Regions from separate parts of the Alteromonas naphthalenivorans genome, predicted to be linked through region 1. Evidence: predicted binding sites of a transcription regulator. Region 1 holds the regulator's gene; the other holds the start of a gene.
What was found. Region 1 encodes sigma-54, which starts transcription at its own class of promoters, with help from an activator protein. Its sites were predicted from a motif close to GTTGGCACGNNNNTNGNNT; they were not measured.
Positions count from the first base shown of each region.

Region 2: AMBT_RS13335 (flagellar assembly protein T N-terminal domain-containing protein) is a predicted target of sigma-54. The motif match lies at 2,868-2,886, and genes of this name have one in related genera.

Region 1 covers NC_015554.1:3,295,711-3,300,701, forward strand. The annotation lists gene lptA (lipopolysaccharide transport periplasmic protein LptA) at 1-531, shown strand, start outside; gene lptB (LPS export ABC transporter ATP-binding protein) at 534-1,259, shown strand; gene AMBT_RS14390 (RNA polymerase factor sigma-54) at 1,335-2,819, shown strand; gene hpf (ribosome hibernation promoting factor) at 2,849-3,136, shown strand; gene ptsN (PTS IIA-like nitrogen regulatory protein PtsN) at 3,145-3,588, shown strand; gene rapZ (RNase adapter RapZ) at 3,627-4,472, shown strand; gene AMBT_RS14410 (HPr family phosphocarrier protein) at 4,472-4,744, shown strand; gene mgtE (magnesium transporter) at 4,903-4,991, shown strand, end outside.
Region 2 covers NC_015554.1:3,036,912-3,041,902, reverse strand. The annotation lists gene AMBT_RS13345 (bifunctional diguanylate cyclase/phosphodiesterase) at 1-746, opposite strand, end outside; gene AMBT_RS22960 (hypothetical protein) at 754-1,038, opposite strand; gene AMBT_RS22955 (hypothetical protein) at 1,013-1,276, opposite strand; gene AMBT_RS13335 (flagellar assembly protein T N-terminal domain-containing protein) at 1,491-2,720, opposite strand; gene AMBT_RS13330 (LPP20 family lipoprotein) at 2,998-3,450, shown strand; gene flgN (flagellar export chaperone FlgN) at 3,547-3,975, opposite strand; gene flgM (flagellar biosynthesis anti-sigma factor FlgM) at 3,986-4,318, opposite strand; gene flgA (flagellar basal body P-ring formation chaperone FlgA) at 4,422-4,991, opposite strand, start outside.

The DNA.
Region 1 (4,991 bases):
GCATTAGCGACTAGCCTCGCTGTTAGCCTATTTGCTACTGCGGCTATAGCGGCTGAAAGCGACTTTAATAAACCGATTAAAGTTGACTCGAAATCGCAATTTGTTGACGGTAAAAACAAAACCTCATTGTTTAAAGATGATGTACGGATTACTCAAGGTTCTTTGGTGATAAATGCCGATGAAGTTGAAGTGATTGCCAGCGAAGGTGATGGACGAGAGATATTCGTGGCTCGCGGCAAACCAGCCAGCTATTCGCAAAAACTTGAAGACGGTGCTCCTGTCACAGCGAAGGCCAACGAAATTCGCTATGAAGTAGTAAATCGAACTATTTCTTTACAAGGAAATGCTGAGCTACAGCAAGACACCAGTAAAGTACAAGGTGATAAGATTACCTTCGACATGGTCACTGAACAATTACTTGCAACAGGCGGCGAAGACGGCGAAGGTGGCAGAGTCACTACCGTATTTACCCCTGAGGCAATACGTAAAGCGTCATCGAATAACGAAGACGATAAGGCGGACGACAACTAATCATGGCAACGTTGAGCGCACAGAGCCTTGCAAAGGCTTATAAAGCACGTCAAGTGGTTCGCGATGTAAGCTTATCAGTATCGACGGGGCAAATCGTTGGACTACTCGGCCCTAATGGTGCCGGTAAAACGACTACCTTCTACATGATTGTTGGCTTAGTTCCCCTAGATAAGGGCAAAATCAGTATTGATGACAGCGAATTAACTCACGAGCCCATGCACGAACGTGCTCGCCGCGGTATTGGGTATTTGCCGCAAGAAGCCTCTATTTTTAGAAAATTGACGGTGTTTGAGAACATCATGGCTATCTTGCAAACCCGTAAAGGGTTAAGTTCATCAGAACAAGAACAAGAAGCCGATGCGCTACTTGATGAATTTAATATCAACCATATACGTAATAGTACGGGTATGAGTTTATCCGGTGGTGAACGCCGCCGAGTAGAAATCGCACGAGCATTAGCAGCCGATCCGCAATTTATTTTGCTTGATGAGCCATTTGCTGGTGTTGATCCTATATCGGTTAATGATATAAAGAAGATCATTCAACATCTTCGTGACAGAGGAATTGGAATCCTCATCACCGATCACAACGTAAGAGAAACACTGGATGTGTGTGAGAAAGCGTATATTGTGAGCCAAGGCGAACTCATCGCGCAAGGGACGGCAGAACAAGTTTTAAGTAATCAGAAAGTAAGGGATGTATACCTAGGAGAACAATTCAGGCTATAGTTACTGTAACCGAATTGTCATTTTCAGTTTTAAGCACGGGTATATTCACAACAAGAGTTTAAAAATAAGACGTAGATGAAACCATCTTTACAGCTAAAGTTCAGTCAACAACTTACCATGACACCGCAGTTGCAGCAGGCAATCAAGCTGCTGCAGTTGTCTACGCTCGACCTGCAGCAAGAGATTCAGGAAGCACTTGACTCAAACCCTCTTTTAGAAGTTGAAGAAGGCGGTGATGACCACCCGGTTGAGAAAAACAACATGGATGGAGACGACCCTTCTGTGGAAGCGGCTCCCACTGCATCTAGCGATTCGTTGGAAGCTGGTGACGCGCTTGAAAAGAACGACCTTCCCGACGAGTTGCCAATCGACAGCACATGGGATGAGTATTACTCGGCCTCTTCTGCCCCCGCTCCTGGCCCATCTAATAATGATGACGACCAACTGTTTCAGGGTGAAACCACCGACAATATTCAAGACCATTTGCTTTGGCAGATGCGTTTAACCCCGTTTTCAGATACAGACCGCGCCATTGCTACCGCCATTATCGACTCCATCGATGAATCTGGTTACCTTAACGTACCCATTGAACAGATTTTAGAATCGGTAAACTCTGACGATGTTGAAGAGTTGGTAGAAATGGACGAAGTTGAATGTGTACTAAAACGTATTCAAATGTTCGACCCTATTGGTTCAGGTTCACGTACACCGCAAGAATGTTTGCTCGTGCAGCTTCGCCAGTTCTCGGACGATACGCCATGGCTGACCGAAGCCAGACAGCTTATTAATGAGTACTCAGACCTGCTGAGCAGCAAAGATTACCGTACGTTAATGCGCAAGAGCCGTTTGAAAGAAGATCAACTTCGCGAAGCCATGCGCTTATTGCAAACGTTGAATCCTCGTCCTGGCAGTGCATTAATTACTAAAGAACCCGAATACGTTATTCCTGATGTTTCGGTAAACAAAAAGAATGGCCGTTGGGTAGTAGAACTTAATCCCGACAGCTTGCCAAAATTAAGCGTAAATCAACAATACGCTGCCATGAGCCGACGCTCTAAAAACAGCAGCGATTCGCAATTTATTCGCTCGCATATGCAAGAAGCCAAGTGGTTTATAAAAAGCCTTGAGTCAAGAAACGACACCTTGATGAAAGTAGCAAACTGTATTGTGCAGCAACAAATGGGCTTTTTCGAGCACGGCCCAGAAATGATGAAACCAATGGTGCTAAATGATGTCGCAGAAATGGTAGATATGCATGAATCCACCATTTCACGAGTCACCACGCAAAAGTATATGCATACCCCTCGTGGCATTTTCGAGTTGAAATATTTCTTCTCTAGCCATGTAGCAACGGAATCTGGTGGTGAGTGTTCATCTACCGCTATTCGCGCACTAATTAAAAAGCTTGTGGCAGCGGAAACGCCCAGCAAGCCATTAAGCGATAGCAAGATTGCTCAATTGTTGGCCGAACAAGGCATTAAAGTAGCCCGGCGAACAATAGCAAAATACCGGGAATCGTTATCGATTCCGCCGTCAAACCAACGCAAAAGCCTTATTTAAAGGCCTTGATAATTTAAGGAAGACGAAATATGCAAATCAACCTTACCGGTCATCATGTCGAAATTACTGATTCTTTGCGTAGCTATGTCGATACTAAGTTCAGCAAACTAGAGCGTCACTTTGATCACATATCTAATGTGCATGTCATCCTGAACGTCGAAAAACTCAATCAAAAAGCCGAAGCCACCATGCACCTTAGCGGCGCAGAAGTGTTTGCTTCATCTCATAATACAGACATGTATGCGGCGATAGACAGCATGATCGACAAACTCGACAGGCAAGTTATCAAGCATAAGGAAAAGCTGAAAAAGCACTAAATATTAGTATGGAAATTCAAGCCATAGTAAGTTTGGACCGCACCGAGTGTGCGGTTCAATGTAACAGTAAAAAACGTATTCTAGAGATTATTAGCGACATTGCTGCTAAAAATAATCCCGACATCGATCAGGCTAGTGTATTAAATAGTCTACTAACCCGTGAACGAATGGGGAGTACGGGTATTGGCAATGGTATTGCTCTGCCCCACGGTCGATTACCGGGCTTAGAACACGTTATCGCCATTATTGTAACCAGCAACCCTGCCATCGATTTTGATGCGCTTGACGATCAGCCCGTAGATATATTCTTTGCCCTATTAGTGCCAGAAGAGAAAACAGAAGGTCACTTACAAACACTCGCTACCGTGGCGGGTAAGCTAAGTGATAAAGAAACGGTGAAAGCCATTAGGCGGGCCTCCACCAGTGATGACATCATTACGGCTTTAAGCTAAAAAAGCACTGCACCATATTTTAAAAGGGAGAAATGCAGGTGAAACTGATTATTATCAGTGGTCGATCCGGTTCAGGAAAATCAGTTGCGCTACGTGCCCTTGAAGATTTAGGTTACTATTGCGTAGATAATATTCCGGTTAACCTTCTCCCTACTCTGACCCATACCGTGGTTGATGAATATGACCAAGTTGCGGTAAGTATCGATGTAAGAAACCTACCCAAAAATCCAGCGGACTTGGTAGAGATCTTAGATTACCTACCCTCATCGTGGTCTATGACCATTGTGTACATCGACGCGAGTGACGATGTACTGGTGAAGCGTTTCAGCGAAACCCGCCGATTACATCCGCTAGCTAAGCTCAACAAATCTTTATCTGAATCGATAAAAGCCGAATCAGACTTGCTTGCGCCTATTGTTGAGCGCGCCGATTTGTACATTGATACGGATAAACTCACTATTCATCAACTCGCAGAGCTTATCCGCGAACGAATTCTAGGCAAGAAAAGCTCTCGCCTAGTATTGGTGTTTGAATCGTTTGGCTTTAAGCACGGTATCCCCAAAGACGCCGACTATGTATTTGACGCCCGCTTTCTCCCCAACCCGCATTGGGAACCCGATTTAAAACACTTAACTGGTTTAGATGCCCCCGTAGAAGTATTTTTAGGTTCCCAGCCTGTTGTAACCAAATTTATTTGGCAAATTCAGAACCTAATCACTACATGGCTGCCACACTTAGAACGCAATAACCGTAGTTATGTCACCATTGCGATTGGTTGTACCGGCGGTCAGCACCGCTCAGTATTTATTGCTCAATCGTTAGCGAAAACCTTTGGCGAAATGCATCCCGATGTACAAATTCGCCACCGCGAGTTAAATCAGTAATGACAATCGAAAAAACACTTACCATAGTCAATAAATTGGGCTTACACGCCCGCGCTGCCACACAGTTGGTTCAATTAGCCAATCAATTTGACGCAAAAATCGTGTTGGTGAAAGGCGATAAGAAAGCCGATGCTAACAGTGTGCTGGGCTTAATGATGCTGGAAAGCCACCAAGGTGAACAGGTAAACGTTGTGGTTGAAGGTAATGATGCCGAAGCGGCATTAAACGCCATTGAAACGTTAATTGAAGGCCGTTTCAACGAAGACGAATAATGCAGCTTCCAATACGACTGAGAAATTCTGCTAAAAGCCGTCTATAATTTCACCATACGGCTCGTAATTGTCTGTACCTACTGCGCTTTTGTCATGACAGCGTCATGGCAAGTGCGATATCCTACCATTATTGAAATTCCATTTTTTAGGCGAAAGCAGTGGCAGAAGCGCTGGTCTCAAAATACGTACAAAGCCAACTAAGGGCACTAAATGGCGCGTTGAATAATGGCCAATTTGTTTCTGTACG
Region 2 (4,991 bases), 260 kb from region 1:
AAATAGTCGCGGTTTGCTAATTCGGATTCAACGTCAAATTGAGTTTTATGTCGCAATAGATCAAGCCGTGTATTTTCCTCATCCATAATTCGTTGTGAATTACGTGCTAGAAAATTCATGGCTTTCACCACGCGTTTTAGTTCTAGGGTTCGTGGTTCATTTACTTGAATAAACTGCATTTGTCCAAAGGACTCAGCCTGCTCAACCACTTGATCGAGAGGGCGCATAATAAGGCGTAAAAACCACGCGCCAATAAGGCCAGCCACCGTACCCACAAGAGATAACCCAAGTATTAACCGCAGTGTGGCTTTCCACATAGAGGCAACAGCAAAGCTGGTATCAGTTTGAACATAGACCACACCGTACTGCCCCCATCCTTCTGTCACTTGAGCTACGCCTGGTTTCACGTTAGGACTAAATAATGAAGCAAACCAGGCCGGTGTTTGTTCATCTAACTGTGTGGTATGAGTATGGCTAGAGATGATTTCGCCATCGGGTTTCTGGAGTGTAATAGATGCATAGTGTCCAACATCGAACTGGGACATGATAAATAAATCTAACGTATCAGCGTCTTTTTCCAAACCGCTTAGTGTAAGTGCCAACATATTAGCGTTATCGAGGTTCTTGGAATAAAGCTGCTCTTCTACATAGCCCTTTGTAGTTGCACCGTGAATGGATACGCTCCCCATGATGGCGACAAGGACAACGGCTATAATGGCAAGCCACAACTCTCTTGTTATTGACATAGACTCCTCAAGATTGTCTTTTTATTCCCTCACGTTTCATGCGCTCAATAACGTTGCGCCACCGAGATAGTCTACTGGTAGAAGTGGAGACCTGCTTTGTTTTGCCCGGCGACCAAATGCCAGCGTCATTAAAGCTAAATACAGGCACGAGATCGGTTCGTTTCGAACCAGGCAATATCTCAGAAACAAGACTGTCTAAGACCAAAGGGTCTGAAGACGGAGTTTCGTAATACCCCAATACCATATGAGCTTGCGTTACGCGGCTTCTACCAATCTCCACGGGAATGGCCAAAAAGCTCGGCAGGGGTAGCCCAGTAGTCTTTTTGTTTGAAAACAATGTCGTCGGTGGCATATTGGATATGCTCGTCAAAGAAGCGGTTAACACCCTCTAACTGAGCGGATACTGAAAGATTGTTTAGCTGACTTAGTTTTTCTTCTAACTCTTTGACATCTAGAGCTTTATTATCCCCAAATCGCGTTTTCACTTCCATTTCTAATACGGGGAACTCTATAGACAGATGATCCTTCAATTGCTGTCCTGTCAATATAAGAGCTAAAACTACGAAGCAGTTTGACGCTAATATCGAAAGGGTCATGATTTATTTTTTAATTATTTATTATACGAAATTATAAGCACCTTATAGGCGGTGCTCCTGCATTTATATATAGATATCCATACCTGAGTATAGGTATAGCATGGGCGAAATGTGAAGCCAAGTGCTATTCAAAAGAGAATCATCATGGTTATCGTTTGATAACGAAATCACTCTCTTGAATATTCGCAACAATGCCACTGTCTTTGTGAATCAATCTTGCCGTATTGCCATAAGCATTTTCAACAACAAATGCTCCAGGGTAAATATGGTACTGCAAATAGGCCTTACCGTGCCGGTCGATAATTTCGCTGGTTTGATACACAAAAAGTTCATCACCGTTCTTGATGCCATTATCACGGCCCAATGATACTGAAATATGTGAACCCGCAACATTAAGCACTCTGCCAGTCATGGGCTGACAAGCAATAGTCTCATTAATATCAGCGGTTAACTGCTGCATCTGCTTTTTAATTGCCTTGCCGTATTCTGTCCGCCAAAAGGTCGACGAAAATTCGTCTACATCGGTAAACCGGTCAAAAGGCCACGCTGCTTCAGTAACGTAATCTTGCTGCAGTAGCAGGCCGCTATTTATACCGTCAAAAACTTTAATACTTAGCGAAAAGTAACGGGTGGCTTTTTCTTCTTTCCAGAATGCAAAAGAAGAAGGACGTTGTCTTTCAACACTCACGTCACTAATGCTGCCAATTAAAACAAACTGTGCATTTGACTGTCGCGACAATGCACGCACATTTTCTTCAAGCCCATTCACTCCCCATCGTGTGGTGTGTGGAGCAATGTAAGCTAAATTTAAATTCTGGGCCTGTGCCGACATTTCGGTAGCCAGCTTTCTTGTGACTGCCTCGGAAAAGTTAGGGATTTTTCCTTCAACTAAATGATTGCGGTTTTCTACCATGAAGTAACTGGTGGCAATATTTTTATCATACTCAACTGCGGTACATTGTTTAGCCGCAGGAAAGATATCCGCCCTGACGCTTACGGTAACATAGTCGCTATGCCATATTTCATCTGTGAGCTCGAGATGATCCACTTCACCTGAACTACTAATGGTAATGTCTTCACGTTCAAGTAACCCATTCGTGAGTTGCTGAACACTGTTTATCGAGGCACCTGCGAATAATAATGCCTGTTTTAAAGCTTCTTCTGTGGCGTCTCTACGGGCTTTTTCTTTATTGCCATTCACGATAACTGCTTGGCCTTTGGCCTCATACCAAGCGGCATAGCTTTGCCCTGTTGACCCTATTGCAAGGCAAAATAGCGCCATAAAAAAGGCGGCATTGGCGTATCTAGCTAAATATCTTCTTTTTACAGAAGATATGCTAACTAAAAGTAATTTAGCGAATGTTTGTATGCCAAGCACAGTCTTGTCCTTTTGTTGTAGTGCGAGAAGCGGGAGCGGGCACTACATCAGTTAATTTAAGCCAGTATTCTCTTTGTATTAGCTTCGTTGTCAGCTTTATTTCAATTTATGTTTCAATTTTTGCTCCAACCCACATATGCGGAATATAAGCGAAATAGATGCCAATGTTTCAAATTTAAAATTTAGGCGTAAAGATTGCTTATCCACTAATAGAAAAATTGAGAATGAGGTTTCTCTAATGGTGTTTTTTGAAAAATTGATTCGTAGCCGAGCATGGATGACGATGGCTTTATTTGCTGCACTAACAGGTTTATCAGGATGTAGTCTATTTGTAGACAAACATGTGGAGTGGGAGACGGTTGAGCCAGACAGTTACCCTGTGCTAAGTGCCGTTGGATATGCCCCAATTATGTCGCAACGGGGTGAAAGCGAAACCGTGAAAACCTTGATGGCAATTAAAGCATCAAAACTAGAGGCTTACAGAGAACTTGCAGAGCAGGTGTACGGACAGCGTATTGAAGGTAATCAATCACTGTCTAGCCTTGTGGTGGATAATGAAACCTTGCGGGCTTCTGTAGAGGGCGTTATTAGAGGGGCTAGGGTAATAAAAAGTTACCCCGTGGGTGAAGACACCTATGCCACCGAACTTGAGCTAGATATGCATCACGTGTACGACATTTATTTGACGACAGCGAAGCCACAAAGAATAAAAGACATCAAATACTATTAAGTATTTCGATGTATGACTAAATAGCACTCATAAAAAAAGCGCGTTTTAAACGCGCTTTTTTGTTTTTAATTGGGCTTTCGGTGATGAGTGCATTACTTAAGCGCTAATACCTGAACCTAAGCGGCCCGCATTTGGCTTGCCTTTCTTATCGTAGGTTAACGATTCTTTAGCGCGAACTTCTAACATCAGATTCCGTAAGTGTGTGAGGCGAAGCTGTCCTTGCTCTACGGCTTTCTGATTAATTTGGGTTTTATACTTACAGTCTTCTAACAGACTTTTCGCTTTATCCATCAACCCTTGTTCATCTGCACTAATCGTTTCTTCTGTAGTTTGGCGGTATAACGCCTCGACTTTTTGGTCGGTAGACTGAATAGACTCTAGCAATTCAGACTTATCTGATAACAGGCTCATTAAGGTTTCTGCATCTCGTGAACTAATCAAATGTAATTCTTTTTCCAGCATCAAGCACAGGCTCTCTAAGTTAGAGACCTGTTGTGATAACGCTGAATAAAGATGACTAGTCATAAAAACCTAATTACTTTTGGCCAAAAATCTCACCCTCAAGCTTAGCGATTTTATTCGCTAACACTTCAGGGTTAACTTTATATTCACCACTTGATATCGCCTTTTTAAGACGATCAACTTTTTCCTGATTCACAGGCGCTTCAGATCCTTTCTTCTGAACTTGATTCAACTGCTGTGCAGACTGAGTCAAAGATACTGAATCTTGTCGTGGTGCTTGAGCAACAGATGCATTGTTCGACGTCGCTTGTTGCTGTTGCGACTGCTGCGTCTGATTCTGTTGCGAAATTTTTGTATTATCAACGGGTGTTTTGGGTAACCCACTGTTTACATTGTTAATTGCCATAATATTTCTCCACTACCTTTTCGCCTCTGTATAAGTTATCGGCACGAGCCTTCTTTTCTTTAGGCTTTTATACGACGAAAACGTAGTTTTTTAGCACGCTGAACTACAAGTGTACCACGACTTCTTGAGCGCTGGCGACTTCCGCTATCACGGGCTTTTGGCTACTGGCATTGAGCACCTTTATGGTATCGCCAATAACACCATCTTGTTGTGCTATTCCAGATGTTTTAACCGCCATCCCACCCAATGATGCACGAATGGTAATTCTATCGCCCTTGCACACAAAGCATAGCATATTGGATTGCACAGCTTGGCCATCAACAATTCGGCGTTTCATTCGAGCGCCAATCAATGCATCTACATCAGTAAATGCACTGTATCGAAGACGCTTTATATCTACGGATGCCAACGTCAGATTAGATGCAGAAAGCACAGTGCCAGGGCTAACCGCGCCAGAAGTAACCACAATTTCTTTCGTTCTTGTCACTTGGGCGCTGGTAAACAAGTACCAGTCATTATTTGTGCAACTTACCCGTACCGAAACATACGATTGGTTCAAAGATTCATCAGACGCGTGAAATTGAAATCCGGTTGGACACTGAGGAATATTAATTCTTTCGTCTACTTCAGCAATGCTCACAGCAATATCGGTGTTTTCATCGTGTATACTAAG